3 regions of the Bradyrhizobium sp. Leo78 genome follow, and region 1 is predicted to be linked to each of the others. Evidence: predicted binding sites of a transcription regulator. Region 1 holds the regulator's gene; each other region holds the start of a gene.
What was found. The regulator PhoB, encoded in region 1, activates phosphate uptake and scavenging genes when phosphate is short. The targets are predictions, from matches to a motif close to TGTCATNNANCTGTCAT.
Positions count from the first base shown of each region.

Region 2: a site for PhoB is predicted at 8,556-8,572, ahead of AC5ZG1_RS14470 (STN domain-containing protein). Genes of this name have one in related genera too.
Region 3: a site for PhoB is predicted at 7,164-7,180, ahead of AC5ZG1_RS31270 (esterase-like activity of phytase family protein). Genes of this name have one in related genera too.

Region 1 covers NZ_JCAMOT010000010.1:201,787-212,080, reverse strand. The annotation lists gene AC5ZG1_RS16005 (GcrA family cell cycle regulator) at 311-826, shown strand; gene phoB (phosphate regulon transcriptional regulator PhoB) at 947-1,654, opposite strand; gene phoU (phosphate signaling complex protein PhoU) at 1,771-2,487, opposite strand; gene pstB (phosphate ABC transporter ATP-binding protein PstB) at 2,499-3,320, opposite strand; gene pstA (phosphate ABC transporter permease PstA) at 3,317-4,162, opposite strand; gene pstC (phosphate ABC transporter permease subunit PstC) at 4,164-5,153, opposite strand; gene pstS (phosphate ABC transporter substrate-binding protein PstS) at 5,355-6,365, opposite strand; gene AC5ZG1_RS15970 (ATP-binding protein) at 6,509-7,807, opposite strand; gene AC5ZG1_RS15965 (lysylphosphatidylglycerol synthase domain-containing protein) at 7,840-8,895, opposite strand; gene AC5ZG1_RS15960 (hypothetical protein) at 9,222-9,518, opposite strand; gene AC5ZG1_RS15955 (OmpA family protein) at 9,518-10,294, opposite strand, start outside.
Region 2 covers NZ_JCAMOT010000009.1:147,647-157,940, reverse strand. The annotation lists gene AC5ZG1_RS14520 (MFS transporter) at 1-491, shown strand, start outside; partial or broken gene AC5ZG1_RS14515 (IS5/IS1182 family transposase) at 626-762, opposite strand; gene AC5ZG1_RS14510 (LysR family transcriptional regulator) at 991-1,905, opposite strand; gene AC5ZG1_RS14505 (polysaccharide deacetylase family protein) at 2,105-3,088, shown strand; gene AC5ZG1_RS14500 (MBL fold metallo-hydrolase) at 3,165-3,944, shown strand; gene AC5ZG1_RS14495 (hypothetical protein) at 4,158-4,376, shown strand; gene AC5ZG1_RS14490 (DUF2158 domain-containing protein) at 4,531-4,815, opposite strand; gene AC5ZG1_RS14485 (RNA polymerase factor sigma-32) at 4,928-5,842, opposite strand; gene AC5ZG1_RS14480 (PQQ-dependent sugar dehydrogenase) at 6,404-7,768, opposite strand; gene AC5ZG1_RS14475 (DUF2231 domain-containing protein) at 7,765-8,235, opposite strand; gene AC5ZG1_RS14470 (STN domain-containing protein) at 8,734-9,447, shown strand; gene AC5ZG1_RS14465 (RNA polymerase sigma factor) at 9,721-10,275, shown strand.
Region 3 covers NZ_JCAMOT010000032.1:49,374-59,667, forward strand. The annotation lists gene exbB (tonB-system energizer ExbB) at 1-230, opposite strand, end outside; partial or broken gene hutX (heme utilization cystosolic carrier protein HutX) at 414-911, opposite strand; gene hmuQ (heme-degrading protein HmuQ) at 922-1,257, opposite strand; gene AC5ZG1_RS31245 (TonB-dependent hemoglobin/transferrin/lactoferrin family receptor) at 1,426-3,819, opposite strand; gene hemP (hemin uptake protein HemP) at 4,082-4,288, shown strand; gene AC5ZG1_RS31255 (heme/hemin ABC transporter substrate-binding protein) at 4,296-5,246, shown strand; gene AC5ZG1_RS31260 (FecCD family ABC transporter permease) at 5,243-6,340, shown strand; gene AC5ZG1_RS31265 (heme ABC transporter ATP-binding protein) at 6,337-7,131, shown strand; gene AC5ZG1_RS31270 (esterase-like activity of phytase family protein) at 7,239-8,594, shown strand; gene AC5ZG1_RS31275 (mucoidy inhibitor MuiA family protein) at 8,750-10,294, opposite strand, start outside.

The sequences.
Region 1 (10,294 bases):
GTGCCGGTAATCCGCAGTTTTCCGGTGTGGTGGAAAAGCCCGATTGCAATCCCTAAATGTCGGAACATGTGGACGCATAGGCGCGGACTCTTGCGCCAGAGTCACGCCATATTGTAGCGTCTGGCCTGTCGGGTACGACATCTCGTGCGGCAGTTTTGATCCCTTAGAGTCCTTTGTGTGCGGCGTACACGTTCGGGTGCGGTTTTCGTGCCCGGCGAGCCTTAAGGGATTCTGCCCGCAGGGATTTTTGAGATTAGGCATCGCAGCGCTGTCCCAGGATCGGCCGGCGCAACGCGAAGGGAAAGATGCGATGACGGTATTGACCTGGTCCGACGAACGCGTCGAGCAGTTGAAAAAGCTCTGGGAAGGTGGCCTTTCGGCCAGCCAGATCGCTGCGGAACTGGGCAACGTGACCCGCAATGCGGTGATCGGCAAGGTGCACCGGCTCGGCCTCTCGGGCCGCGCCAAGAGTCCTGCTGCAGCCGCGCCGCGGCAGCGCAAGGCGCGTCCCGCACAGCCGATGATGCGCGTGGCACGTCCGGTCTCCCGCGGCAACACCGCGCTCGCCCACGCCTTCGAGGTGGAGGTGGAAGCGGACCCTATCGCCTACGACAATGTCGTACCGATGAGCCAGCGGCTGTCGCTGCTCGAATTGAACGAGGCCACCTGCCACTGGCCGGTCGGCGATCCCTCGAGCCCGGAATTCTTCTTCTGCGGCGGCAAGGCGCTTCCCGGCCTGCCCTATTGCGCGCACCACTCCCGCATCGCCTACCAGCCGGCGGCTGACCGCCGCCGTCCGACGGTCAAGCCGTCACAAGGCAAGTAAGCCGACGACGGATCGTAGCTCGGGTGGAGCGCAGCGCAACCCGGGAACGCTGTATCGGCAGGTCCAAATTTCCCCGGGTTACGCTTTGCTGCACCCGGGCTACGGATTGAGGTCGCCGGTTTACGACTGCTCGGCCTTCGCGAAGCGATCATCGAGCGCGTAGCCCGCGCCGCGGACGGTGCGGATCGGGTCCTGCTCGCGGCCGGGATTGAGCAATTTGCGCAGGCGGCCGATGTGAACGTCGACGGTGCGCTCGTCGATATAGATGTCGCGGCCCCAAACGCTGTCGAGCAGCTGCTCGCGGCTGAACACGCGGCCGGGATGCTCCAGGAAGAACTCCAGCAGGCGATATTCGGTCGGGCCGAGATCGATCGGGCGGCCCGAGCGCGCAACGCGGCGCTTCTCGCGGTCGAGTTCGATGTCGCCATAGGTGAGCACGGTGGCGAGCCGCTCCGGGCTTGCCCGGCGCAACAGGCCCTTCACCCGCGCGAGCAGTTCAGGCACCGAGAACGGCTTGACGATGTAGTCGTCGGCACCGGTCGCCAGCCCCCTCACGCGCTCGCTTTCCTCGCCGCGCGCGGTCAGCATGATGATCGGGAGCTGCTTGGTCTCCGGCCGCGCCCGCAGACGGCGGCACAGCTCGATGCCGGAGAGTCCCGGCAGCATCCAGTCGAGCACGACAAGGTCGGGAATACGTTCCTTGAGCCTTGTGTCCGCATCGTCTCCACGGGCGACCGTTTCGACATCATAGCCTTCTGCATCGAGATTGTAGCGCAACAGCGTCGTCAGCGCTTCTTCGTCTTCGACCACCAGAATGCGTGCGCTCATCGGCTTGGCTTCTCCTATAGCGGGATGACTCTCTGCTTGAATCGTCATCCCACTCTTCCTTTGATGTTTGAGCAGGATCTTGGCGGAAAGCCGGCGTCGACTTTCCGGATGTTGCTCTAGTTGCCCGGAACGGTCGTGGCGAACGTCGTCATATCCCCCTTCGGCCGCTTGTCGGTGATCTGCTGACCCTCGATCATGTAGAAGACCGTTTCCGCGATGTTGGTGGCGTGGTCGCCGATCCGCTCGATATTCTTGGCGCAGAACATCAGGTGGATGCAGAACGAGATGTTGCGCGGATCTTCCATCATGTAGGTGAGGAGCTCGCGGAACAGCGAGGTGCAGATCGCGTCCACCTCCTCGTCGCTCTTCCAGACGTTCATCGCCGCCGGCAGATCGTGCGCGGCATAGGCGTCGAGCACGGACTTGACCTGCGACAGCACGAGGTCGGTCATGTGCTCCAGGCCGCGGATCAACTTCAGCGGCTGGAAGTCGTTCTCCAGCGCGGCGACGCGCTTGCCCATGTTCTTGGCGAGGTCGCCGATCCGCTCGAGGTCGGTCGCCACCCGCATCGCGCCGACGATCTCGCGCAAGTCGACAGCCATCGGCTGGCGGCGGGCGATCGTCAGCACGGCGCGCTCCTCGATCACGCGCTGCAGGCTGTCGATCTCGATGTCGGAAGCGACGACACGCTTGCCGAGCGCGACGTCGCGGCGGATCAGCGCATCGACGGATTCGGTGATCATCCGTTCGACCAGCCCGCCCATCTCTGCGACCAGACGGGTCAGTTCCTGAAGATCGCTGTCGAATGCCTTGGCGGTATGTTCAGAAGCCATGATGTCCCTCCTCAACCAAACCGGCCGGTGATGTAGTCCTGGGTGCGTCGATCGCTCGGCGAGGTGAAGATCTTGCTGGTGTCGTCGAACTCGATCAGTTCGCCCAGATACATGAACGCAGTCTTGTCGGAGACGCGCGCCGCCTGCTGCATGTTATGCGTGACGATCGCGATCGTGTAGTCCTCCGACAATTCCTGGATCAACTCCTCGACCTTGGCGGTCGAGATCGGATCGAGCGCCGAGCAGGGCTCGTCGAACAGGATAACTTCGGGCCGCACCGCAACCGTGCGGGCGATGCAGAGGCGCTGCTGCTGGCCGCCGGAGAGGCTCAGGCCGGAGGCGTTGAGCTTGTCCTTGACCTCGTTCCACAGCGCACCGCCGCGCAGCGCTTTCTCGACGCGGCCGTCCATTTCAGATTTCGAAATCTTCTCGTAAAGGCGGATGCCGAAGGCGATGTTCTCATAGATCGTCATCGGGAACGGCGTCGGCTTCTGGAACACCATTCCGATCCGCGCCCGCAGCAGGTTGAGGTCGAGCTTGGGGTCGAGGATGTTGGTCTGGTCCAGCATCAACTGGCCGGTGGCGCGCTGGCCGGGATACAGGTCGTACATCCGGTTGAAGATCCGGAGCAGGGTCGACTTGCCGCAGCCGGACGGGCCGATAAAGGCGGTGACGCGGTTGGTGCCGAGCGTCAGGTTGATGTTCTTCAACGCATGGTGCTCGCCGTAATAGAAGTTGAGGCTGCGTGCAGTCACCTTTGGCGCCGCTTCCGGCAGCGACTTCTGGGGAATGGCCGCGCTCGGGCTGGTCGTCGATACGGACAGATCGGTCATTTTGCGCTCCTTTCGGCGCCGAGGATGCGCGCGCCGATGTTGAGCGCGAGCACGGTCAAGGTGATAAGCAAGGCCCCGCTCCAGGCGAGCTCCTTCCAATAGGCGTAGGGGCTCTGCACGAAGTTGTTGATGGTCACCGGCAGGTTCGCCATCGTCTTGGTCAGGTTCAGGCTGAAGAACTGATTGGACAGCGCGGTGAACAACAGCGGGGCGGTCTCACCGGCGACACGGGCGGTCGCCAGCAGCACGCCCGTGATCAGGCCGGAGCGCGCCGCGCGATAGGCGATCCGCTTGATCACCAGCGAGCGCGGAAGGCCAAGCGCGGAGGCCGCTTCGCGCAGCGGGTTGGGGACGAGCAGCAGCATGTCCTCCGTGGTGCGGAGCACGACCGGGATGACGATCACCGCCAGCGCCAGGCAGCCGGCCAGCGCGGAGAAGCCGCCCATCGGCACGACAACCGCGCCATAGATGAACAGGCCGATGATGATCGACGGCGCACTCAAGAGGATGTCGTTGATGAAGCGGATCACCGAGGTGAGCCGATCATGCTTGCCGTATTCGGCCAGATAGGTGCCCGCGAACAGGCCGAGCGGCGCGCCGATGCCGACACCGATCACAGTCATGATCACCGAGCCGACGATCGCGTTCAACAGGCCGCCATCGGTGGAGCCGGGCGGCGGGGTGTTCTTGGTGAAGACGTCGAGGCTGAGGCCGGCGAGACCGTTGTAGAACAGCGTGAACAGGATCAGCGCCAGCCAGGTCACCCCAAACGCGGCAGCGGCGATGCAAAGCCCGCGGATGATGATGTCGTTGCGGCGGCGTGCTTTGTAAATCGGGTTCATGTCAGTTCCCCGCCTTCCTTTCCAGACGCATCAGCATCAGTCGCGCGCAGGCAAGAACAATGAATGTCAGCACGAACAGCAAGAGGCCGAGCAGGATCAGGCCCGACTGGTGCAATCCGTCACTCTCGGCGAATTCGCTGGCGATCGCCGCGGAGATCGTGGTGCCCGGCGCAAAGATCGAGGAGGAGATGCGGAACGAATTGCCGATGATGAAGGTCACGGCCATGGTCTCGCCGAGGGCGCGGCCGAGCGCCAGCATGATGCCGCCGATGACGCCGACGCGGGTATAGGGGATCACGACGTTGCGGACGACTTCCCAGGTGGTGCAGCCGACCCCGTAGGCCGCCTCCTTGAGGACCGGCGGCACCGTCTTGAACACGTCGACCGAGATCGCCGTGATGAAGGGCAGCACCATGATCGCGAGGATCAGCGCGGCGTTGAACAGGCTGAGATAGGATGGCGGGCCTGCGAATATCGCGCCCAGCACCGGCACGCCGTCGAACAGGCGGATCATGAACGGCTGGAACGTATTGGCGAGGAACGGGCCTAGCACGAAGAAGCCCCACATGCCGTAAATGATCGAGGGGATGCCGGCGAGCAGTTCGATCGCGATGCCGATCGGGCGGCGCAGCCATTGTGGGCAGAGCTCGGTGAGGAAGATCGCAATGCCGATGCCAACTGGAATGGCAATCATCATCGCGATGACAGAGGTGATCAGCGTGCCGTAGATCGGCCCGAGCGCGCCGAGCACCGGCGGGTCTGCCGAAGGCGCCCAGCGCTGGGTCCACAGGAACGAGAAGCCGTATTCCTTCATTGCCGGCCACGCGCCGGCGATCAGCGAAAGGATGATACCGCCTAGGATCAGGAGCACCGAAATCGCGCAGGCGCGAGTGATCCAATAGAAGGTGATGTCACCGAGTTTGAAGGCGCTGAGGGCCCTGGCACGATCGTAAGGTCCGGAGGCTGCCATTACGTCGCTTTGAACGGCCATGTCTGCCACGCCAATCCCCTGTGTTTACTCGATCGCAACTTACTGCGCGACCCGTTCTGAACGTTTTCCCGCATCGTCGCAGGATGCACCCCGTCGGGCGTAGACCCGGAATCCACAGCTTCGGTTGCGAAGCGATGGATTCCGGTTTCTCGACGTTGTCGCGCCCGCAGACGACAGGGCGCGACGCTCGCTATGCGAGGCTCAGCTCTTGATGTCCGACGACCAGGTCTTTTCGATCAGCTTGACGACCGGCTCCGGCATCGGGATGTAGTCGAGCTCTTCGGCGGCCTTGCCGCCCTTCTCGAACGACCACTTGAAGAACTTGATGGCTTCGGCCGAGGCCGCCTTATCCGTCGGCTCCTTGTGCATCAGGATGAAGGTCGCCGCGGTGATCGGCCAGGACGCATCGCCCGGCTGGTCGGTCAGGATCACGTAGTAGCCCGGAGCCTTGGCCCAGTCCGCGTTGGAAGCAGCGGCCTGGAACGCAGCAATGGTCGGCTGCACGGTCTTGCCGGCCTTGTTGACCATCGCCGCATAGGTCAGCTTGTTCTGCTTGGCGTAGGCGTATTCGACATAGCCGATGGCGTTCTTGGTCTGGCTGATGTTGCCGGCAACACCCTCGTTGCCCTTGGCGCCAACGCCAACCGGCCACTCGACCGCGGTGCCCGAACCAACCTTGGACTTCCAGTCGGCATTCGACTTGGAGAGGAAGTCGGTGAAGTTGAAGGTGGTGCCCGAACCGTCGGAACGGCGGACCACGGTGATGGCGTCAGAGGGCAGCTTCAGCTTCGGATTGAGCTTGGCGATCGCCGCATCGTCCCACTTGGTGATCTTGCCGAGATAAATGTTGCCGAGCACCTCGCCCGACAGCACCAGTTCGCCCGGCTTGATGCCTTCGAGGTTCACGACCGGCACGATCGCGCCCATCACCATCGGCCACTGGACGAGTCCGTCCTTCTCGAGCTGCTCGGCCTTCAGCGGCGCATCGGTGGCACCGAAGGTCACGGTCTTGGCCTGGATCTGCTTGATGCCGGCGCCGGAGCCGATCGACTGGTAGTTCAGACCGTTGCCAGTCTCCTTCTTGTAGGCGTCCGCCCATTTGGAATAGATCGGGAACGGAAAGGTCGCGCCCGCGCCAGTGATATCGGCCGCAAAGGCCGACGTCGAAACGGCCACCAAGCCGGCAGCGACGATTGTCCTAAAGAAATTCATGGGGTGGTCTCCAATCCTGTGAGCGAAGCGCCGGATGCGCCCGATCGCGCTCACGCCGGTCCGTTTAGGAGCGGTCGATGCTCGTTTTACGAAGGTTGGATGACAGTTGGATGACACATTCAAGCAATTGAAAGTGCTTGATTTTATGCCGCCACAGGGGTCTTCACCTGGGGAAAACAGGCGGTAAAAGTGGCGCCGTTTTTCGGCACGCTTTCGATCAAAAGACGGCCGCGATGACGGTTAAGAATATGTTTCACCAAGGATAATCCAAGCCCGGTTCCGCCCTGGAGGCGGCTGTCGCCGACGTCGACCCGATAGAAGCGCTCGGTCAGCCGCGGCAGGTGTTCCGGGGCGATGCCGGGACCGAAATCCCGCACCAGGACCCGGATCTCCGGGGCGCCCTCGCCGGAGGCGGCCTCCTTCAGCGAGACGATCACCCGGCCGCCGGAGGCGCCGTATTTCAGGGCGTTCTCGATCAGGTTCTCGAACAGCCGCAACAGCTCCTCGCGGTCGCCTGCGATCATGACCGGCGCCTCGGGAAGCTGGATCTCGATCACGACCTGCCGCTCGCGCGCCAGCGGCTCCAGGCCGTCGGCGACCTGGCGGATGATCGGGATCAGGTCGACGCAGGTGTCGGGACGGACATGGGCCGAGAGCTCGACCCGCGACAACGACAACAGATCGTCGATCAGCCGCGCCATCCGCGTAGCCTGGGTATGCATGATGCCGAGGAAGCGCTCCCGCGCCCGCGGATCGTCCCTGGCCGGCCCCTGCAGGGTGTCGATGAAGCCCGACAGCGCCGCGAGCGGCGTCCGCAATTCGTGGCTGGCATTGGCGACGAAGTCGGCGCGCATTTCCTCGACCCGGCGCAGCGGCGTCAGGTCGTGGAAGGTCATCAGCATGCATTTGTCGGTGCCGCCGAACAGGGTCGGCACCGGCACCGGCGTGATCACCAATTCCATCCAGCGATCGACCGGGACATGGTCTAGATAGGTGGCGCGCCGCGGCTCGGTGGTGGCAATCGCCTCGCGCAGCGCGGTGATGATCTCCGGCGAGCGCAGCGCGAACTGGGCCAGCTCGTTCTTGCGCAGCGCCGGCGCCAACTGGGCCGCCGCGGCATTGAGGTGGATCACGCGGCCGGCACGGTCGAGCAGCACGGCCGGGTCCGGCATGCCGGCGACGACGGCGGCAACCGCCCCGTTCTCGACCGGGTTGACGCTGCGGGTGTCCTCGCGGGAGGCCGCCACGTCATGCAGGCGCCAGGGCACCAGCGCCGCGGCGGCGATGCAGAGGAACACCGCAAAGGCGCGGATCAGCGAGAGCTCATCGAGCGCGACCAGCACGCTGAGCGCCAGCCCCGCGGCAAGCAGGACAATGGCCGAGTGCCGCAGCCGGTCGGGCCACGGCGAGAAAAAGGAGGAAGAGGATTCGTGAAGGGCCATTGAGCCGGCTTCTTCCTGTTCAGGCGGCGGCGTCAGGCGCTGGTGTCTCCGCGCTCGCGGACATAAACGGCCTCATGCCGCGGTTTGGCGTCGGAGCCAGCTCCCAAATGGCGCAGGCGCTTGATTCGCGCTCCGAGGATAAGCTCCCGAAACGTCAGCAAGATTACAGATATGACAAAAGGTGAAATATAATAGAGCATCCGGAACAAAAGCATTCCGCCGAGCAGGTCCTCGCGGTCCATCTGCCAGAGGCCGACCAGCATGGCGGCGTCGAATACGCCAAGGCCGCCGGGCGAGTGGCTGGCAAAGCCCAGTAGCGTCGCCGAGACGAAGATCACGGCCACCACGACAAAGCCGAGATTGGGCTCGTCCGGCACCAGCACGTACATCGCCAAGGCGCAGAACCCGAGGTCGATGATGCCGATGCAGATCTGCAAGAGCGTCAGCGGGCCGCCCGGCAGCGTCACTGTCCAGGGCCCGCGCCCGACCACCCGCGGCTGGGTCCAGACCCAGACCACATAGGCCACCAGCGCGACGATGATGGTGAATGCCGCGACCCGATTGAGCCAGGGTGGAAGCTGATCGATCGAGGCGGCGGCTTCCGGATGATAGGCAATCCCGATGCCGAGCACGGCGGCATTGCCGAGCCAGAAGGTCAGCCCGGCCAGGAAGCAGATCTTGGCGACGTCGATCGCGTTCAGCCCCCAGGCCGAATAGATGCGGTAGCGTACCGCCCCGCCGGTGAAGACGCTGGCGCCGACATTGTGCCCGATCGAATAGGAGGTGAAGGCGGCGAGCGCATTGATGCGGTAGGGAACGTGGCTGTGGCCGATCGCGCGCACCGCGAACAGGTCGTAGAAGGTCAGCGTGAAATAGCCGGCCGCCACGAACAGCGCCGCCAGGGCGATCTGGCGCGGCTCGGTACTCTTGATAGCCTCGAGCACCTCGTTGGTGTCGATGCCGCGCAGCATGTGATAGAGCACGTAGCACGCGATCGCGATGACCGTGATGCTAATCGCAACGCCCAATTTGTGCAGGACCTGCTTCTGGCGCAGAAACGCGATCGCCCTGCGGATTGCTTCCAGCATCTAGACCTCGAATTGCGATCCTGCGACGACGGCTATCGGGCGAACCCCGCCGACGCTCCGCTGTTCCCTCCCGCCTGTCGTAGCGCGTTTCGGGTCGAAGTGGAATTCGTCTGGCGACGATAAAACGCGCATCTTCAACACATTAGGGGGAGTTCATGACAGCAGGTGCACAGTTTTGCTGCATTCTCTCCGATCCTACAAGGAGTTGACACGTAGGCGCGGGCCATGGCCAGCCCGGCACCGATGCGACCGAACGTCCCGGCAGCAGCCATCGGGAGCACGAAAACGCGCTTGGCGGCCGCAACTTGCCGCCTCACCCGACCACCTCATCGGGCCGGCTGGCTGCGCGACACCACCCAATCACGCAGCCACGATCCCACCAGGCATCCGGCGAGGTAGAGCGCGAACATGATCAGGAACAGGTCGAGCCAATAGCCGAACCGGCCGGGAACGATGTGGCCGAGCGCAAGGGCGATCAGGATCGCCGCGAGCAGCGCCAGCCATCGCGCCAGCTTTCGTGACACGCCTTCCCCGTGCTGCACCACCGATATCCAGCCCATCGCAAGGCCGATCAACAGCGCCGCGAGCAGCCAACCCCAGAAGAACGTCGCCAGATAGGCCATCACTTCACCACGAAATCGATGCGGCGGTTCTGCGCCTTGCCTTCTTCGCTGTCGTTGCCGGCAAGCGGCTGCGTAGCGCCGTAGCCGACCGCCTGGAAGCGGGTTGGCGGCAGGCCCGCTTTGACCAGATAGTCCATCACCGCCTCGGCGCGCCGTTCCGAGAGCGCCTGGTTGGCGCTCTCGTCGCCGTCGCTGTCGGTGTGACCGGCGATCTCGATCGTGGCATTCGGACAGCGCAGCGCGGTCTCGGTGAGGCGATCGAGCAGGCCCACGGAATCCGCGGAGATATCGGCCTTGCCCGATTCAAAGCGGATCCTCGCCTTCGACAGCAGCTCGGTGAAGAGCTGCTGGCACACGGTCGCATCCACCGGGGAGGCCGCCGGCTTCACCGAAATATCGGCCTTGTACTGCCAGCCTTGCGGAAAATCCCGGCCGAGCCCGGCGCGGATCTGGTTGGCGGCGGCGTCATAGAACGCATCGCCCGACAGCTTCACTTCGCGATCGGTCACCACGAGCGTGCCGGTCGACAGCCGCGACAAGGCGCCGAGCGCGGGCACCACGGCGTTCGCAAAGCCGGAAGGAGCGCCCAGGCTGGCCTTGAGGTTGTCGACGACCTTCTCCGAGAAGAACTTGCGCCCGGCGGCCGCGACGAGCGCGGCATGAGCGTTGTTGTCGGGCACATTGCCGGTGAGCGTCAGCGTCACCGCGACCGGATCCTTGTAGGCCTGGAAGATGTAGGGCGGCGCCTTGATGTCATTGGCTGCGACCGAATAGCC
Region 2 (10,294 bases), on a different contig from region 1:
TCACCGGATTTTCCGATGCTGCCGTGTCGCCGATCCTCTTGGTGTTCGGGCTCGGGCTGTCGATCGGCAACGTCGCCGGCGGACGGCTGGCCGATCGAGGCCTGCCGCGCGCTCTCATCGGAACGCTGGCCGCGCTCGCGGTCGTCCTGGTCGCAATGACCGCTGTGCTTCCGCTGAAGGTGCTGACCATCGTGCTGGTCGGACTGCTTGGCGTCGCCGCTTTCGCGACCGTAGCGCCGCTGCAGCTCCGCGTGCTCGAGACCGCAGGCGAAGCCGGACGAACGCTCGCCTCGAGCCTCAACATCGCTGCCTTCAATCTCGGCAATGCTTTCGGCGCCTGGGCCGGCGGGATCACCATCGATCATGGACTCGGTCTCACCGCACTGCCGCTGGTCGCGGCGGCGATCACCTCGGCCGGTTTTGTCCTGGCGCTGTGGAGCCTGCGCCTGGATCGGCCGCAGGCCCGGGCGGCGACCTGTCCTGCGGAATAGGCGCCGGCCGATTTCCACAGTGAAGCTCGAAATAATCCGGCCGGTTTGGTCGAAAGCGAATGGCGGATTACGTTTCTCGCCTTCGTCCTCGAGATATAGCGGAGCGTGGGGCGCAAGGACGCGGACTCATTAAGGCGCAGCCATAGCCCGATTGACGCGAGTTGAACGAAGGCAAGGAGTTGGCAGCGAGCCTGTCGTAACGCGTCGCCACCCGACGACATTGTTTGATCCTGTTGAAGAACCGCCCGACCCGGTTGCGAGCGCGGTAGAGATAGGGGCTGAAGCAGATCGGATCGCTGCGATTGCTTTTCGGCGGGATGTTGGCCCACGCGCGCTTCTTCATGGCAAGCTCTCTGATCCAGTCGGCGTCATTAACCTGCCGACAACCCCAGTTGAATCCGTCGAGAATGACCCACAACGGACATGGTGGCCGCAGAAAAATCACGCAAAGGGGTCGAGGTTCCTCACGAGTGACCCGAGGTCACGGATACCGGCGATTTCAATTTCCTTCCCAGGGAAAGTCCCGCTCCATTTCATGAACTCGCTCCGCGATAAACTCGGCGAAGGCACGAGCTGACGCCTTGGCGGCGCGCCCAGCCGGCAAAATCACGTTGATGTCGGCCGAACCAACTTCCCAGTCTGGCAAGATCCTGACGAGTGCTCCCGACCGCAGCTCAGCCCGAACGCTTCCCTGGCTGGTCGAACAGATACCCAAGCCTGCAACTGCAGCGGCAGACGCTGTTTCCGTCGCGCTGATAACAAATCGTCCTTGGATGCGAACTGAAACAGCCTTTCTGGCTTTACGAAACGACCATGCCTCTGAAGACCCACCCGCAGGTCCCACAATGAGCGTGTGCTTGGTGATCTCAGCCGGCCCGGAAGGAGCACCAGCTCGCGCCAGGTACGACGGGGCGGCGACGAGAACCCGGTGAAGAGTGCCAATCTTGCGCGCCACAGCGGTGCTATCATCGAGGGAGCCTATCCTGACGGCCACGTCCACGGAATCTTCGATGAGGTTGTGCCGAGCATCGTCGAGTGAAAATTCCATGCGCAGCTTCGGATGCCGATCGCTAAACTTGGCGAGCTTTGGCATGATCGTACGAGAAGCGAAGGACGGAGACGCCGCCACTCTCAGGGTGCCGCGCAACTCACCGGTGCCCCGTGCAGCATGATCGGCTTCATCGAGCGCTGCGAGGATCGCCTCGCACCGAGCGAGATAATCCGCGCCGGCTTCCGTGAGCGTCACAGCCCGCGTGCTGCGCAGCAACAATGCGACGCCGATTTGCTTCTCCAGCGCCGCCACGATCCTGGACGCGGTCGGCTGCGTAATCCCGATCTCGCGCGCTGCCACGGAGAAACTGCCGCTCCGTGCGACCCGCACGAACAGCCGCATTGAGGTGAAGCGATCATTCATACAGATCTCGTATTTATGAAAGTCATTTTTTTAGACTACTCCGAATGTTTGCATGAGCCAAATTATTCACGGTAGCCACGGCTGATAGAGCCAGAAGCAGTTCGCCGACTCCATCAACGCCCTGGTGGGCCTCGACGATCCGTAGGCGTAATGACTTGCGACGCGTCAGCACTTCTGATCCGGGATTTGGAGGGCCATCATGAACCGCCGCGAATTTCTGACCTCCACCGGCGCCTCGGCTGCTGCAATGACGCTGAATGTAACGGTCGAAGGAAAGGAGGCGACAATGACAGACAATTCCTCGCTCTGGCCCAATGGCGCGCGTCTCGCGATCAGCATTTCCTTAATGTACGAAGGCGGCGGTCAGCCCCTCTCCGGCGCTCCTGGCGTGATCCCCGAACCGATCAAGGACGGTTTGCCGGACATGCCGACTAACGGCGTGTTCCAGTACGGCATCTACGAGGGCACGCCGCGTTTGCTCAACCTGTTCGACAAGCACGGCATCAAGGTCACCGCCTTCATGATCGGGCAAGCGGTCGACAAGGATCCCGCTTTGGCACAAGAGGTCGTGCGTCGCGGACACGAAGCGGCCGCCCACGGCCGCACCTGGTCGGCGAGCTATGATCTGAGCCCGGCTGATGAGCGGCAGTTCATCATCGACAACATGAACAGCATCGAGCGCGCGACCGGCCAAACGCCGAAGGGATGGAGCGCCTATTGGGTACGCAACAGCCCGCACACACTCGATATCCTAAAAGAGCTCGGTTTCACCTACTATTTGGACGAAGCCAGTATGGACGAGCCGTTCATTCTGCCAGTCAGGGGCGGCGATTTCGTCACAGTGCCTTACACTTTCCATTTGAACGACATCGTGTCTTACCCATTCGAGGGCTATAACCCGGCTGCCTATGAGCAGTCGCTCAAGGACGAATTCGATCAGCTTTATGAGGAAGGGGCCAGTCGCCGTCGGATGATGGTGATGGCGGTCCATGACCGCCTCTCCGGTCACGCCAATCGCGTGCGCGCCCTTGATCGCTTTTTCACATACGCAAAGAGCAAGCCGGCCGTCTGGTTTGCCCGTAAGGACGAGATCGCGAATTGGGCGCTGAAGACGCGCGACAAGACCCCGTACCTCGATCGTGGCCCTGTGCAGAAGACCGGTCTTTCGGGGCCGTCGGCCTGATGGAGTGCACGGCTTGGCCGAAGGTTACCGCCGCGTGTGACATTCGGCCGGACAGCGCGATCGACCAGGAGTGGCCATGACTGCCTCGAATATGACGCTGACCTTGATCGGCGGCCCGACTGTCCTCATTCAGATTGACGACATTCGCCTGCTGACGGATCCGACGTTTGACCCGCCCGGGCAGTATCAGGGACCACATAGCCCTGTGAAGCACCTTAAGACCGCAGGGCCTGCCCTTTCGATCGAGCAGATTGGCAGGCTCGACGCCGTGTTGCTGAGCCACGACCATCATTTCGACAATCTCGACAACTCTGGCCGCGCTCTTCTGCCCAGCATCGGTGTGACCTACACGACAAAGTCGGGGGCGCAGCGTCTCGGCGGAAGTGTCGTCGGCCTGAGGCCGTTCGAGACGCGCTCGCTCGAGGTGGGTCGCAGCACGAAGCTGTTCGTGACGGCGACACCGGCACGCCATGGACCGATCGGGGTCGACGCTGGCGACGTGATTGGATTTGCCCTCGGGGTTAATGAGCCGGGTGATCTCATCTACATCACCGGCGATACTCTCTGGTTCGATGGCACCGCGGACGTTGCGCGCCGCTTCTCTCCAAAGGTTGTCGTGCTGTACACCGGTGCCGCGGAGCCGCGAGGGCGTTTCCGCATGACAATGGGTAGCGAGGATGCTTTGGAAGCCGCGCACGCGTTTCCGAATTCGAGACTGGTCTCGGTTCACAACGAAGGTTGGGGCCACTTGCGGGAGAGCCAGGAACAACTCGCCGATGTCTTCCGCACGTTCGGTCTGGCAAATCGCCTGACTCGAATCGAAAAGGGCATGCCACTCGAATTCGCAGTAGCTTGACAGGAGGCCGAAATAGCCCGAGGCACGCTCTCCACTCGTCATTGCGAGGGGCGAAGCGACGAAACAGTCCAGAGCCTTTCCGCGGAACGATTCTGGTTGCTTCCGCGAAGCCTCTCATCGGGCTGCGCTTTGGAGCGCGGGCTCGCGCCTGCCTAGGCGAGGAAATAGCAAGGCGTTCGTCGCGATATTCTCCAGTTCGCCAGCGAACACGGTATGTTGTTCTATCCGAAGTTTGACAGTGCGCGGGAACGACTCGCAGCCCAATGTGCGAAGGAGCGGATTTCATCCAAACTCAGCCGGACTCGATGCGGTCGTGATGAGGATACTGCCGAACGTGGCGGAATTGATCCATCGCTCGGGCCGCTGAGCGGCCGCTTCACCAGCGGCGACAAGAATAATCCTTCATTGTCGCCGATGGGCGAGATGAAATAGGACCGAGCCATTTCGGGTTTTGGCCCATCGCGACATATTGCGCTGCCGCACGAACTCGGCCGCTATAGGGGCAAAGCGGACATTGCGTTCGTCGCATCGCGCCGCAGGGTTTGTGGGTACACGGCCTAATCCGCCCCACGATGTCTGTTTGGCATCAGAATTTTCGGAGGACCTGGACGGGGAAGGTCGCGTTGTTGGTCTGGCCGCTGCCGTCGGTCCAGAAGCAGTCGACCTGATCGTCCTTGACCGTGTCGACCGTCATCAATGACCCGCCTGAGCGCAGGCGGACAAGATCGCCGGGGCGAAATTCGGGCGTGGCGGGGCCGGCGGTCGAGATGCCCTGTGAAGCCGGAGCGGCAAATGCTTGAGCGAAGAAAGGTGCGTTGAGTGAGAGGATCAAACCGGCACCGATCGAGAAGCGCTTCATCATCGCGAGCATGTCGCAGCCTCCGTGTCTTGCAGGGGACAATGAGGTGAGATCCTCAGTCCGCCTCTAGGGCGTTGAGCATGGTCTTTTCGAAAAACCGGTATCGACTTTTCCGGATCATGCTCTAAATCTGCATTTCGTATTCCGCGCGTACCCGTTCATGACCCGACTCGTTCCTCTGCGGGCGGTCACGTTGCGTGGGCGGCGGCACGCTCGTCGCGCCATCAGGCGTCAATCGATCGGTCCTCAGATAGCCGACCGCTGCGCGCTTCACTTTTTCAAAGGCGTGGTTCTCGATCTGCCGCACGCGCTCGGGCGAAATGTCCATCCGGCTCGCGAGTTCTGCCAGCGTGGGCGGGTTGTCGGTGAGGCGCCGCGCCTCGAAGACCTGGCGCTCGCGCGGTGTCAGCACCTTGAGCGCGGCCGAGAGTGCGCTCGTCTGCTGGGTCGTCTCGTCCCGTTCCGCCAGTATTACTTCGGCGTCAGGGGAATTATCGACCAGCATCGTCTCCCATTCCGCCGTTTGTCCATCGTCGTCCATCGGCTTGTTCAGGGAAAAATCGCCGCGCAGCCGGCCGTCCATCTCGATCACGTCGGCAGCGGTGACGCCCAGGTGCTCGGCGACCACATTGGCAATTTCCGGCGTGAGCGAGGTCTGGTTGTTCGAGACTTTCCTGATTTCGCTCCTGAGGCGGAAGAACAGCTTCTTCTGAGCGGCGGTCGTTCCGATCTTGACCAGCGACCAGGAGCGCAGGATGTATTCGTGAATGCTCGCCTTGATCCACCATAATGCGTATGTCGAAAACCGCGAGCCACGGTCCGGCTCGAAGCGTTGTGCGGCAACGACCAGACCGACATTGGCTTCGGCGATGATATCGGCGAGCGGGAGACCATATCCGCGATAATGCCGCGCTACCTTGGCTGCAAGCCTGAGATGACTTTTGACGAGCGCATGCAGCGCGGCCTGATCGCCGAGTTCATGCCAACGGCGTGCAAATTGCTGTTCCTGGTCTGCGTCCAATAGAGAGTATTGTTCCATTGTAAAGCTTCCTATTTGCGCCCGACGCCTTGCGTCGAGTGCTGGTCGAGGCCCGCGCTATGTCGAGGCATTACGATCATTAGGAGCAGGCGTTGCATCGGTCTTTCGAGAGCGACGGTTTTTGCTGAAACGCACATTTCAGATCACTTCGGTCGAAGCCCGGAGTTTGTGTCGTGCCGAGGTCGAAGCCGCTCGGGGCCGGTAACGTGCACTGAGCTGTTCATGGCGATCACGCTCTCGCTTCGAGTTAGCTGCAAGCTGAACGTAGGCCATGCGTGGTCGGCGGGGCCACTAAACAGGCGTTTAATGAGTTCACGTCCGATTGAGAGGATGCTGCTTACAAATCGGTGAGCTTGCTGTGCTCGCAGGCAAGCGAGTTCACGCCGCGGTTATTTGTGAAGCGCAGGTTGGTCGAGGAGGGGAGGCGGCCGTGCGAATTCGCAAATGCGTGCGATCTCGCTCTTGCCATTGCTCGCGGGCCGCGCGCTATTCCGATGATGGCGGAGCCGGACGTCGCGAACGACGCCCGGCTCTGCCTTGCTCCTTGGGCTCCTCTAGCGCTTATGTGTCCGACTTGGTTTGGGCCGCTGGGCTCGTGGCGGACACCCGCCACACCGTGTTTCCGACATCGTCGGCGATCAGCAGTGCACCCGCCCGATCGATCGCGAGGCCAACCGGCCTGCCGCGCGCGTGGTCGTCCGCATTGAGGAATCCCGTGACGACGTCCTGCGCCGGACCGGATGGCTTGCCGCCGCTGAACGGTACGAACACCACCTTGTAGCCGTTGAGTGGGGTTCGATCCCAGCTACCATGCTCGGCGACAAACGCGCCTCCGTGATATTGCGCTGGAAGGTTGTTGCCTGTGTACATGGCGAGGCCGAGCGGTGCCACATGCGAACTCAGGGCATAGTCCGGCACGATCGCCTTGGCCACGAGATCGGGGCGTTGCGGCTCGACGCGCGGATCGAGATGCTGGCCGTAGTAGCTGTAAGGCCAGCCATAAAAGCCGCCATCCTGCACCGAGGTCAAATAGTCCGGCACGAGATCGGGACCGATCTCATCGCGTTCGTTGGCGATGGCCCAGAGCTTGCCGGTCTCGGGCTCCCACTGCAGCCCGGTGGGATTGCGCACGCCGCTGGCGAAGATGCGATGGGCGCCGCTCGCGCGGTCGATCTCCCAGATCGCGGCTCTCTCGTACTCGGCCTGGATGCCGTTCTCGGTGATGTTGCTGTTCGAGCCGACACCGACATAGAGCTTCGTGCCATCGGGGCTCGCGAGCAAGGTCTTGGTCCAGTGATGATCGATAGGCCCGCCGGGAAGATCGGTCAGCTTGGTGCCTGATGCGGTGATGCTGGTTTGTCCATCCTCGTACGGATATCGCACGATCGCATCGGTGTTCGCGACGTAGAGATCGTGGCCGACCAGCGCAACGCCGAATGGTGAGTTGAGGTGGTCGAGGAATACGGTGCGCACATCGGGAATGCCGTCGCCATTGGTGTCGCGCAACAGCGTGATGCGATTTGCATCCTCGGCCTTGGCGCCGGCGAACCATTGCACCCAGCCGGTGACGAGATCCTTGGGCCGGAAGACCGGGGCCTTCGGGCCATTGCTTTCGATCACCAACACGTCGCCGTTCGGCAGTACGTAAAGCGATCGCGGATGTTGGAACCCCGTGGCCAATGCACGGACCTGCAACCCTTCCGCCACCTTCGGCGTTTCGTTACCCCACGGAGCTGGCCGCGCAATCCTGATCGGCGGCAGCAGATATTGCTGCACCTCCGGCAAGTACGGATGGGCGCCGATCTGCCTTGCGGGATTCCCGCCGCTGTCGTCACAGCCCGCAAGACTCAAGGCAGCAGCGGCGACAGCCACGGTGGCAAAGCGCGGCAGGTTCGTCGCACGGGCAAGATTGAGCAAGCTGGTCATTCGACTGCTCCTGCGCGATCGCTGTAGGTCAAGCCCCAGCCTCCCACCGCCAGGGACAGCAGAAGGATCGTGACCAGCCCCGAGAGCGCGAGGCCGGTCGGCACCACCGCGGTATAGCCGTCACGGCTGTGAACGAGGACATTCACGATCGAGAGCACGATCGCGACGACATAGGTGAGTGCGCGAAACCAGGCCGGCCTCTGCCTGTCGATCAGGAGATCGATCACGGCGGCGATGGCCGCAAGCGCCGCGATCACCAATCCGGCCGCAATCAGCCAGACCGAAAATCTTTCCCACATCACCAGCGCAGTTCGCCAATAGGCGAGATCGGTGACGAAGGCGCCGATCAAGTAGGCGACCGAAAACGGCAGCAGCACTTGATGGATGGCGTGCCGGCGGGGCGCAACCACCGGCACCGCTTTAGTTTCGACTGTGGAGTTGGTGTAGGCCACCGCGATCTGTGTCATACTTCGATCCTCACCATCGTGTGCAAGTGCGCGGCGGCTTTGCGCCGACGCCTGCTTTGCGAGGCAACTTTCGATCTGTTCGATATGCCGGAGCGCTTCGCAGCTCCCATACATTGCAGATGGGAAAGTGGGTCGCGCTTTCAAAAGCACGCGTTCGAAACTGACGGTAAATCCTCTGTGACCTTACCCGCTGAGCTCGGCCGGCTCGCGAAGCCTATCCGAGCTGCTTCCCGCGTCATCGTCTCGAGGCGTGCGCTCGTTCGGCCGCGGTGGTATCGGCTGATGTGCCAAGGTCGGGCAGGTGACGCCGTCAGGCAATCTGTCATATGGTTGACATAGGAAGGTACGATGTGAGGACGGAGAGATGGCGCGACCTCCGGGATCTGCTTGCGCGAAATCGAAGGCCCTTGCGAGGAAGTAGCCAGCGAGACGGCTCAGTTGTCAGTGATGCTAAGTATTGGCCAAATCGCTTCGTCCCGGGCGCAAGTCCGGCAAAGGATGAACTTACCCCGCCTCGGCGCCTGGACCTTGGCGAAGGTCGCGGCGCTACTTGTCATTCTGGTCGGGGTTACCGTCGCATCCGGAAACGAGCGGACGCCGCCGGTCGGGCTCATGACGTTCAATATCCCGGCGCAGCCACTGATCGACGCGCTGCAGGCGTACAGCCAGCAGGCCGGCGTCCAGGTGATGTTCGAAACGACCTCGGCAGCCGGCTTCCGTTCGCCGTCGGTCAACGGCGAGTTCACGCCGCAGGCCGCGCTGCTGATGCTCCTGGCCGATACTGACCTGAGGGTTCGCTATAGCCGATCCAACGCCGTGACGCTCGCGCCGGCGTCCGTGCCGGATCCCGACGAGCCGCCCATCCATCCCCCAGTCTCCGCGGACATAACGCTTGGAACGTTACGTGTTCGCGGTACGACCGACGCTCCCGATCGCAATCTGGGAGAATATATCAGCCTCCTGCAATCGGACATTCAGAAGGCGCTCAAGAAGGGCGGGCGGACCAGGCGGGGCGAATATCGGGTCGCGGTCAAACTATGGGTGACGCCGTCCTCGCGAGTCATAGACAGGGCCGAGCTCGACGGTTCGACAGGCGACTTTGATCGGGATAGCTCGATCGCCGAGAGCTTGCGTGGCCTGGTGTTGAGCCAGCAGGCGCCGCCCAACATGCCGCTCCCGATCCGCTTCATGATCTCGATCCACGCGCTGTAGGCGACTAATATAAGGGGTTGCCTCAAGCTCCGGCGACATCTTACTCGATGCCGGGGCGATCAAACGATTCTCGGGGCGCAGCCGTTGCAAGCTTCCGGCTGAATGGCCGCGGTATCTTAATATTCCCGCACCTGTGGTTCGATTGCCGCGATCGCCGACCAGCTTGCGAGTGACTGATGTCCGTCACGCGAGTGTCATCCTCGGTGGATAGGGAAAATAGCGGGACTGACCGCGATCTGCGAAACGCAGGGCGTGGCGTTGCGGGGCTGGTAGGTGTCTGATTCGAATAGTAAATCTCTGCGAGAGACAGTCGCAGCTGATTACGAGGGCTTGGCCAAGCGTCTGACGCGTTGCCTTGGCTCCTCGGATTTCGCGCGCGAGGCGCTGCACGAAGCGTTTCTGCGGGTCGATCGAGTATCCGATGCGGTGCCGATTCATAGCCCCGTCGACTATCTGTTTCGTACCGCGCTGAATGTCGCCAAGGATCGGCGCAAAAGCGATCGGCACTTGTTGAACGCCTCGGAAATCGCGGCGATCATGGACGTCATCCCCGACGACCGTCCGGACCCGGCAATGGTGACGGAATCGCGCATCGAGCTGACGGAATTTCAGAAAGCTCTCGCAGAATTGCCCGCCCGGCGGCGCGATGTATTTATCGCGGCCCATCTTGATCATCAGCCCCACCGCGAGATTGCGGATCGGTTTGGCATCAATGTGCGCACGGTCGATTTCGACCTGCAGCATGCCATGGAGCATCTCAGCCGTCGGCTAGGCCGCACCGTTCTCCGGCGCCTCGGGCCGCGTCCAAAGGCGAAAGCCAGCGAGTAGCTTGCATCTTGGCAAGAGA
Region 3 (10,294 bases), on a different contig from region 1:
AGCCGCTGTTTCGCCAGCGCCGTCTTGCGCCGGATCTCGATGGTCTTTGCCAGCCAGATCGTCCACGTCGCCAGCGAGGCGAAAGCGAGCCCGATCATGACCGCCTTCACCACGATGTCGGCGCTCTGGAACATGCCCCAGGGCGAGAGGTTGCGCGGCAATAGCGCGTTGTCGTCGGCGGCGAAGCAGGTGGCCGGCCACAGCATTGCGTTGGAAGCGATCAGCGCCATGACGATCAGGCGCCGGCAAAATCCATCGAACCATGCTTGCATGATCGCCTCCCGACCTTGCTTCCTCAGGCCGCGCTCCTAGAGCTTCGGTTCTGATTGAATCAGAACCGAAGCTCTAGATTCTTGTTTTGACGCGTTTTCTTCACGCGAACCGGTGTCCACTTCGCTCGAAAACGCGCTGGGCGCGATCCGGTCCGCGAGTGCACGGAAGCGCTGGAGCTGGTCGCCACGCAGCGCGCGGGTCTCGTCGCGACCGACGAACACCTTGAACATGATGCCGCCGTCGACATTGATGAAGGCGATGAAGGCTGACGACTTGCCCATGAAGGGGCGCTCGACAAAGGCGATCGCCGCGCAACGCTCGTGGCGGAGATGGCCGTGCAGGCCCTTCGGCTGCATCAGGTTGAAATAGCCGCGGCCGATCTCGCCCGCTGGTATCGCGCCGGTGAACTCGAAAATCGCATCGTCGGTGTGGACGATCAGCGTCACCTCGCCCCAACCGGCGATGTCCTGCATGGCGGCGGCGAATTCGCCGCCCGCACCGATCCGCGCCATCTCGCCCGGCAACGCCTCGATCACCGCGCGCGGCGAAATCTTTCGCTCGCGCGCGACGTCCTCGATCACGGCGCCGGGATTGTCGGCCATGTAGGCCCTGAGATCGGCGAGCTCCGTACTCGACATAACGGTCTCCTTACGCCGCGGCGCTCGCCTTGCGTTCGCTCTGGATCACCTCAAAGCCTTCGAACTTGGGATGACCGAGATAAAGGCTCTCGCCGGTCTTGTTGTCGGCACGGGCATGCGCGCGGCGGAATTCTTCCGAGCGCGTCCAGGCCTCGAACGCCGCCTTGTCGACCCAGGTGGTGTGTGACGAATAGAGCGTGTGGTCCTCGGCCTCCGGCCCCTTGAGCAGATGGAATTCGACGAAGCCCGGCAGGTTGCCGAGATAGGACTCCCGGGTGGCCCAGACGGTCTCGAACGCCTGCTCCGAGCCTTTCTTCACCTGGAAGCGGTTCATGGCGATAAACATTGTCGAATTCTCCTTCCTACGTTCGCGGCGCTGGCCGCTTGTCGGGTTTTCGGCGCTGCGCCGCTTGCGCAGCCTGCCGGTTAAGTTGGTTGAAAACAAGAACGTGCCAGGCCGCGCTGGACCCTCAGCGCGGCCGCGGCACGGATGAAAGAGCTCCCGGTTCCTCGATCAGGTCCCTCCAAAGTGATATCTGAGGCCGCCCTTGAAGACGATCCCCGGCCCCGCGCTGGCCCATTTGACGTCGTTCTGGGTGTCGCCGGTGGAGCCGACCGGAATGGCGTAGGGACGGTAATATTGATCCAGGAGGTTCTCGACCGAGAAGTTGAGCACCAGATCGCGCGTCGGCGTATAGGCCACGTAGAGGTTCACGAGATCGTAGGACGTCGCCGGCGTGAAGGTCGGCGGGATATTGTTGTTGGCCAGCGCCGACGTCCACATCGCGGAGATCACCAGCGTGTTGTCGAGCAGGCGCACGCCGGCCGTCGTCGTGATCTTCTGCGGCGGAATGCTGTAGAGCCCGAGGCCGGTCTGGAGGTTCTTGCCCTGCATGTAGCTCCCGGCAATGCCGACGAACCAGGTTCTGGCATCATACATCGTCTCGGCTTCGAAACCCTCGATTCGGGCCTCGGCGATGTTCTGGTACTGCACGAAGGGCAATACGGTGATGCGCGGTGCGGGCGGCGGACCGGTCGGAACCACGAGCGGAGGTCCGTACGACACCAGATCGATGTAGTTCTCGATGTCGTTGCGGAAGAAGTTGAACTTGCCGCGGATGCTGTCGCCGGGCACGAACAGGTCGTTCTTCTTCAGGTTGAAGCCGATTTCCTTGTTCTTGCCGATCTCGGGCTTCAGGTTCGGGTTGGGGACGAAGCAGAATGTCGAGTCGGCGCCGGGCCCCGGCGTGCCCGACGGACAGCGGAAGAACGAATCGTTGATGGTGGCGCCGGAATGCGGGCCGTTGACGAGCGTCTCGGTGATCGACGGCGCGCGGTAGCCTTCGGCATAGCTGACATAGGGCGTCAGCATCGCGGCAGGCATCAGTCCGACCGTGATCTTCGGCGACAGGCGGTCGCCGCTGGAGGACGTCGTCCCCGATTCTAATTGGTAATTGTCGTAACGCAGCGCCGAGATGGTTTCGACCAGATTCTGGTAATTGGCCTTCCACTGCACGAAGCCGCCCGACACCGTGCGCCGGCCACCTGGCGTCGTCACCTCGGACGTGCCGCTCCTGTCGTTCGTGCTCACCTCGTCCTGGAATGCGTCGAGACCGTAGGTGATGGCATTGTGCCAATCCAACAAATCGAAACGTGAGGTGTTGTGGATGTCGACGCCGTACGTATCCAGGAGATAGCCGCGATTGCTGCCGATACAGCCGGAGACCGCGTTGCCGGGCACGCCGCCGCAGAAGGCCGACGGTGTAGCGCTGGTGTGCCCGGTCTTGATCTGGTCGTTCTCGGTGCGATTCCAGTAAACCTTCGCATCCCAGTCGAACAACCGGTCATCGGGCTGCGAATAGGTCCAGCCGAGCGTCGTCGTGTAGTTCTTCACGTTGCTGGCGTAGATCGACGTGCCGGAGAGATTGTTGGTGCCGTTCGCATTGGTCGAGTTGGGCTCGCCCGCACGCCGCGCCGGCTGACCGACGCTGTAGATGTCTTCCTGGAAGATGGTGCCGAGCTTGACCTCGTGTCCGTCGGCCGGGCGCACCGTCAGCTTGGCGATGCCGCTGGAGAGCCGGTTGCCGGTATTGGCGACCTCAAACCCGGTGCCGTCCTTATAGTTCTCCTGCGTGCTGTAGGTGCCGCCGGCGAACACGTCGACATTGGGATTGACACGAACGCCGCCGAAAACCGAGGTGAGCCAGCGCCCCTCATTGCTGCCGAACACATTCTTGTAGTCGACGCCCCAGCGCTCGCCGGGGCGCACCACATCCTCGATGTCCTTGGTGCGAAACGAGGCCACGCCGCCGATCGCGCCGGAGCCGTAGATGTTCGCCGTCGGACCGCGCACGATGTCGATGCTGCTGATCAATTCCGGATTGAGGAAGAAGGAGCCGTTCGCGAAGTGGCCGGTGCGCTGGTAGTTCTGCCGGGCGCCATCGACCACCACCGCAACGCGACCGAAGTCCTGCAGGCCGCGGATGTTGATCGACGTCGACGGCTCGTCGCCGCGATCCTGCACCCAGACGCCGGGCAGATTATAGAGGAGATCGCCGATCGTGCTGGGCTGGCGGCCCTGGATCTGCTCGAGCGTAACGACGCTGACGGGCGCTAGCGCGTCGATTGCGCGCTCCTCGATCTTCGATGCGGCAATGGTGATGGTGTCGAGCGATTGCACCGTCACGGCACCGATCTGCGCGCGCGCATTCATCACGGGCGCCGCCGCCTGCTGTTCGACTTTCGGCTTCGCCGGCTTGCGCTTGGCCTGCTTGGCGCGCTCCGACGCGCGACCGGCCGGCTGCGCGTCCGCAGTCTGGGCGAACCCGGACTCCGAAAGCAACAACCCGATTGAAACCACTGATGCGCCCAAAATAAAGGCGCGCAAAATCCTAGCCCCGTCAGCCATATTGCCCCAATCCAAAGATCTGCTTTTTGGGTCTGGCTGGCGTGCGCGCGCGAAATGATGCGAGCGGCTTGCTGGCTACCAAAATACACAGTGCGGGTCACACGCCCGCGCTACGTTCACATTCGTTACGTCGCGGTAACAAAGTGGTCAACAACGGCACGGCGCAGTTTATATCGATTGTAAACTGCAGTGATTGGATTGCGGTGCGGGCGACCTGTACAAACAGCCATCCAGAGAACGTTCGGGGCGCAGCAAAGAGGATATGGCGGCAACTTCCGGAGACAATAGCGAAGGCGCCGGGGGGCGCGCAGCAAATGCCTCACCTGCCGTGAGAAACCTCTCGATGACCGGCAACCGGATCGACAGCCGCGAGCTGTTTCAGACCGAACGGGAGATCATGATCGCGCATGGCAACGAGATTTACCGGTTGCGTCTGACGTCGCAGAACAAGCTGATCCTGACCAAGTGATCCCTCAATGGCAATTTGTCGCACGCTCGCAATCCTGCTGATCGCCAGCCTCTTGCCCGTTGAGACGGCACCGGCCGCAAACACCACCGTGCATGATGCGCGCGACCGCGACGTCATCATCGACAACCCCTCGCGAATCGTCTCGATCGGGGGGGCGATCACCGAAATCCTTTATGCGCTCGGCTTCGAGGACCGTGTCGCCGGCGTCGATGCGACCAGCCTCTATCCGGCCGCCGCGCTGCGCGACAAACCCAATGTCGGCTATATGCGCCAGCTCTCGCCCGAGGGCGTGCTCGGGCTCAACCCGTCGCTGGTGCTGGCGGTGCAGGGTTCGGGACCGAAGGAAACCATGGACGTGCTGGAAGCGGCCAAGGTGCCGCTGGTGCTGGTGCCCGAAACCTTCTCCGAGCAGGGATTGCTCGACAAGATCAAACTGGTCGGCCACGCCATGGATGCCGATCCGCGCGCCGAATGCCTGACCACCGCCGTCGCGCATGATCTCGCGCAATTGCGCGAGCTGCGCGCCAAGGTCACGAAGCCGGTGCGGGTGATGTTCGTGATGTCGCTGCTCAACGGCCGCGCCATGGCGGCAGGCCGGAAAACGGCGGCGAACGAGATCATCCAGCTCGCCGGCGGCGTCAATGCGGTCGAGGGCTATGACGGCTACAAGATCGTCAGCGACGAGGCGATCGTCGCCGCCAAGCCCGACGTCGTGCTGTCGATCCAGCGCGGCAAGGATTCGCTGGAAGCCGAGGCGATCTATGCGCATCCGGCCTTCGCGCTGACGCCGGTCGCGGCGAACAAGAGCTTCATCTCGATGGAAGGACTCTATCTGCTCGGCTTCGGACCGCGCACGGCGGCTGCAGCGCGCGACCTTTCCACGAAGCTATACCCGGCGCTGGCGCCTCAGGCAGAGAAGTTCGTGCCCGCGGCGCTCGCGGCGAATTGTCGGCAATGAGCGCCTTGGCGGACGCGCGTGGCAATACTGCCGATCCTCGTACCAAGCGCTCGCGGCCGCCGGCAACGCTGACGCTGCTTTGCCTTTGCGCCGCGCTCGTCGGCACTGCGCTCATTGCGGTGACCCTGGGTGCCGCCGGAATCCCCCTCGCCCGCCTTCCCGCCGCGCTCGGCCTGTGGGGCGACGGCGCGGCCAATCCGCTGGTTGCGCGCGACCAGCTCGTGCTGTGGTCGATCCGGATTCCGCGGATCGTCGCCGCGGCGATGGTTGGCAGCCTCCTGGCGGCATCCGGCGCGATCATGCAGGGGTTGTTCCGCAATCCCCTCGCCGATCCCGCGCTTGTCGGCGTCTCCAGCGGCGGTGCCTTTGCTGCGGCCGCCGCGATCGTCTTCACCGACAGCCACATCGGCGAGAGCGTCCGCTTTATGCAGCACCAATTGCTGCCGCTGTCGGCGTTCGTCGGCTCGCTGGTGACGACCATCCTCCTCTACAGCATCGCAAGCCGCGCCGGTCGGACGTCGATCGCGATCTTCCTGCTGGCGGGAATTGCGATCGCCGCGATCGCCAATGCGGGCATCGGGCTTCTGGTCTTCGTCGCCGACGACCGCCAACTCCGCGACATCACCTTCTGGATGCTGGGCTCGATGAGCGGCGCGACCTGGGGCAAGATCGCGACACTGGCGCCGGTGCTCACCGTTGCGCTGCTCGCGTGCCTGTCGATCGCGCGCGGGCTCGATGTGCTCGTGCTCGGCGAGGCCGAGGCTTTTCACAGCGGCGTCGACGTCGAGCGATTGAAACGGATTTCCATCATCCTGGTTTCAGCCATGACGGGGGTCGCGGTCTCCGTGTGCGGCGTCGTCGGCTTTGTCGGCATCGTGGTGCCGCATCTGCTCCGGCTCGCGATCGGACCGGCGCACCGGCTGCTGCTGCCGGCCTCGGTGCTGCTGGGCGCCGTGCTTTTGGTCGGCGCCGACACGATGGCCCGCACTATCGTGGCGCCGGCGGAAATGCCGATCGGCATCCTGACGGCGGCGGTCGGCGCGCCGTTCTTCCTCACCATCCTGTTGCGGCAGCGCAGCCTGGTTTCGCTATGATTCCGATGCTGCAGGCAAGCTCGGTCTCGGTCGTGGTCAGTGGCGCCACGCTGGTCGATGCCGTCGATCTGCGTGTCAATCCGGGCGAGATGATCGCGATCGTCGGGCCGAACGGCGCCGGGAAGTCGACGCTGCTGCGCATGCTGTCCGGCGACATCACACCGACGCGCGGCACGGTCGAATTGAAGCAGCGCACGCTCCGCGCCTATCCGCCGCGCGAATTGGCGCGGCATCGCGCCATGCTGTCGCAGCATGTCAACGTCACCTTCCCGTTCACGGTAGAGGAAATCGTCTACATGGGCGCGGGCGACAATTCGCGCGCGACGGCCGCGCCGCTGGTCGAGTCCGCACTGGATGAGGTCGGGCTGAGCGGCTTCCGCCATCGCCAATTGCCGACGCTGTCGGGCGGCGAGCAGCAGCGCGCGCATTTCGCCCGCGTGCTGGTGCAGCTCGCCTGCGGCGAAGCGCAGAACGGTGCGGGCCTGTTGCTGCTGGACGAGCCGACCTCGAGCCTCGATCTCAGGCACCAGATCGACCTGGTCGAGACCGCGCGCCGCCGCGCGCAGAACGGCACCGCTGTGATCGCGATCCTGCACGACCTCAACCTCGCGATGCGCTTTGCCGACCGTCTCGTTCTCCTGCATCGCGGCCGGCTTGCGGTCGACGGCGGCCGCAGCGAGGCGATGACCGCGGAGACGATCCGCACCATCTTCGAGATCGACGCCACGATCGACCATACTGAGAGCGGCATCCCCTTCCTGCTGCCGCAAACGATGCGACCGGTGACGTAACGCCGCAGGCATATCCAGCGGCAATTGCCGGCCGTCACGAAATTGTCAGCCGCTTGTAACACGCGCCTCCCAGAACTCCGCCGCGTTCATCTTCAGGGGAGATCAACATGCGCAAATCACTGCTTTGCTCCGTCGCGTCCATCGTGCTGCTGTCGGGAGCCGCCTTCGCGCAAGGCGAAGGCGAATATCCGGCGACCCTCAAGGGCCACGCCGTGCTTCCGGCGGAAAGCTTCATCGACGCGCCGGCCGATGCACCAAACGATCTCAAGACCTCGGGCAAATACACCACCGGCCGCCGCGTCGACGCCATCGGCACCGTGATGGGCAAGTCCTACGAGCGGCCCACCGGCGTCTCGCTGCCGTTCAAGGGCCAGCCGCTGCAGGGCCATTCCGGCATCAAGGTGATGGCGGACGGCACTTTCTGGGTGCTCACCGACAATGGCATGGGCTCGCGCTACAATTCAGCCGATTCGATGCTGTACCTGAACCGGCACAAGATCGACTGGGCAAGCGGGAAGATCGAGCGTCAGGAAACCGTGTTCCTGCACGACCCCGACAAGAAGGTGCCGTTCCGCATCGTGCATGAGGATACCGCCAAGCGCTATCTCACCGGCGCCGATTTCGACACCGAAGGCTTCCAGATCATCGGCGACACGTTCTGGATCGGCGACGAGTTCGGGCCCTACGTGATCAAGGCTGACAAGGCCGGCAAGGTGCTGGCCGTGTTCGACAGCATCGCCGACGGCAAGCCGGTGCGCTCGCCCGATCACTGGTCGGTACAGTCACCGGGCGCTCCGGGCGCCAGCTACACCACCGTCAACCTGCGCCGCTCCAAGGGCTACGAAGGCTTTGCCTCCTCGAAGGACGGCAAGTTCCTGTACGGCCTGCTCGAGGGCCCGCTGTGGGATGCCGAGAAGAAGGACTGGGAGAAGGTCGACGGCAAGGAAGCCTCTCGCATCCTCGAGTTCGACGTCGCGAACGAGAAATTCACCGGCCGCTACTGGCAATATGTGTTCGAGCAGAACGGCAATGCCATCGGCGACTTCAACATGATCGACCCGATCCAAGGCCTGATCATCGAGCGCGACAATGGCGAAGGCACCGCGGACAAGGCGTGCCCGCAGGGACAGCGCGGCGAGAACTGCTTCCCGGATCTCGCCAAGTTCAAGCGCGTCTACAAGGTCGAGCTCTCGGATGCCAATGTCGGCAAACCCGTGCGCAAGGTCGCCTATATCGACCTGATGAAGATCCGCGATCCCGACAAGAAGGCGAAGAAGCCGCTCAATGACGGCGTGCTGACCTTCCCGTTCTTCACCATCGAGAACGTCGACAAGGTCGACGACACCCACATCATCGTCGGCAACGACAACAACCTGCCGTTCTCCTCGAGCCGCGATCCCAACAAGGCCGACGACAACGAGTTCGTGCTGCTGGAAGTGGGTGAGTTCCTGAAGGCGAAGTGAGTGACTCCCTCTCCCCGTTCTTCACGGGGAGAGGGTTGGGGTGAGGGGCTCTCTCCACGATTACGGTGGCAGATGTATTCGCGGAGAGAGCCCCTCACCCGGATTGCTTCGCAATCCGACCTCTCCCCGCAAGAGCGGGGCGAGGTAAGAACCACCTACCCCGCCGGCGTCATCACGACGCCCTTGTCCTTGGGCCAGCGGATGCGCCAGGCGAAGTTGATCTCCTTCAGCTCGCTTGGTTTCGCATCGAACGTCCATTGCAGCACGCCGCGCCTGTCGCGCAGATTGGTCGCGGTCGGCGGCGTGGTCTGCGGCAGCATCTCGACCACGATCTCCTCGCTCTCGCTGACCGGGAGCTGATCCTCGATCGCGACGCGGATCGGGAAATCATGGCCGTTGCGGATGCTGGTCTTGAACGCGCGTTCGTCGGTCTTCGATGTCGTCACGATCAGACCCGCCGAGCCCTCGTTGCGCTTGACCACCGAGCGCTCGACCTTGACCTTGTCGTCGGCGCCGAAGCCGAGCCGCACCGTTTCGCCCTTGCCGGCGGACGCGATTTTGCTGCGCCCGACGAAGACGCCATCACGATAGATCGCGACGCGGCCGGGCAACAGCGGCGCGTCCTCGGCCTGCTTGAAGCTCGCCTCCAGGAACGCCGTCGGATCGAGCACCGGCACGGCGCGGATCGTCAGCTCGGGCGCGATCACGTGGCTTCCGATGCGCAGGCTCTTGGCTCCCTCGCTGGCACCGAGGCTGACGCGGCCGGGGATTTTGAAGGTGGCCTGGAAGTCGCCGATCTCGGCCACCGCCTGCTGCTCGTCGGCGCGCTCGCGCGCATCGAACGCCTCGGCGGCCTTTGCGGCTGGCGCCGAGCGCAGTGCGGTCGCCGGCCGCGCCAGCTCCGGCACGGCGCTTGACAGCGGCACCGGGCGCGGAGGCTGAGGATACTGCACGAGCAGCGAATTCAATTCGGGCGCGCTGCCGCCACGGGCAATGCGCACGGTGGAGACGCCGAGCGCGACGTTCGACCAGTCCTCGCCGGTCGACTGCGTGATCTCGGCGCGGCGCACCAGCTCCAGCGAGGGCTTTCGGTCTTTCGCGCCGGTATCGAGACGCGCGTCGTAGATCGGCGCCCAGCGCGCATTGCGCACCGAATAGGTGACGCGCAGGGTGGCTTTCGCAGCAGTCGCGGCGGCGAGGTCGATACGGACCTCGAGCTTGCTCGGCGGCTTGGCGGCGCGGTCGGATTCCAGCCGCGCGATCTCGCGGTCGAGATCGCGCTGCTTGCGCTCGGCTTCGCGGATCGCGGTATCGGCGATCGCGATCTCCTCGGAGACGGCGGCAAAAGCGGCGCGCCATTCGGACAGCGGCCGCGCCTCGCCCTTCTCGCCGATGCCAACCGGGGCGGCTTCGGCAAAACGCGCGGCGAACTGGCGGCGGGCCCTGGCGGCGTCGATCGCGCCTTGCAGATTGGCGTGCTCGTCCTTCAGCGCCTCGATCCGCTTGTCGAGCTCGGGCAGGTTGACCGGCGGCGCCGCGCGCGGCTGGCGCGTGTCGATCGAGCCGATCGTCAGCTTGCCGTCGGCGTCGCCTTCAACGCGCAGCGAGGATGGATCGAGCGACAGCGGAAAATCCCTGGCGATCAGCGTGCTGTCGCCGGACGGCAGATCGAGCGTGATGACGCGGGTGACACTCGCACC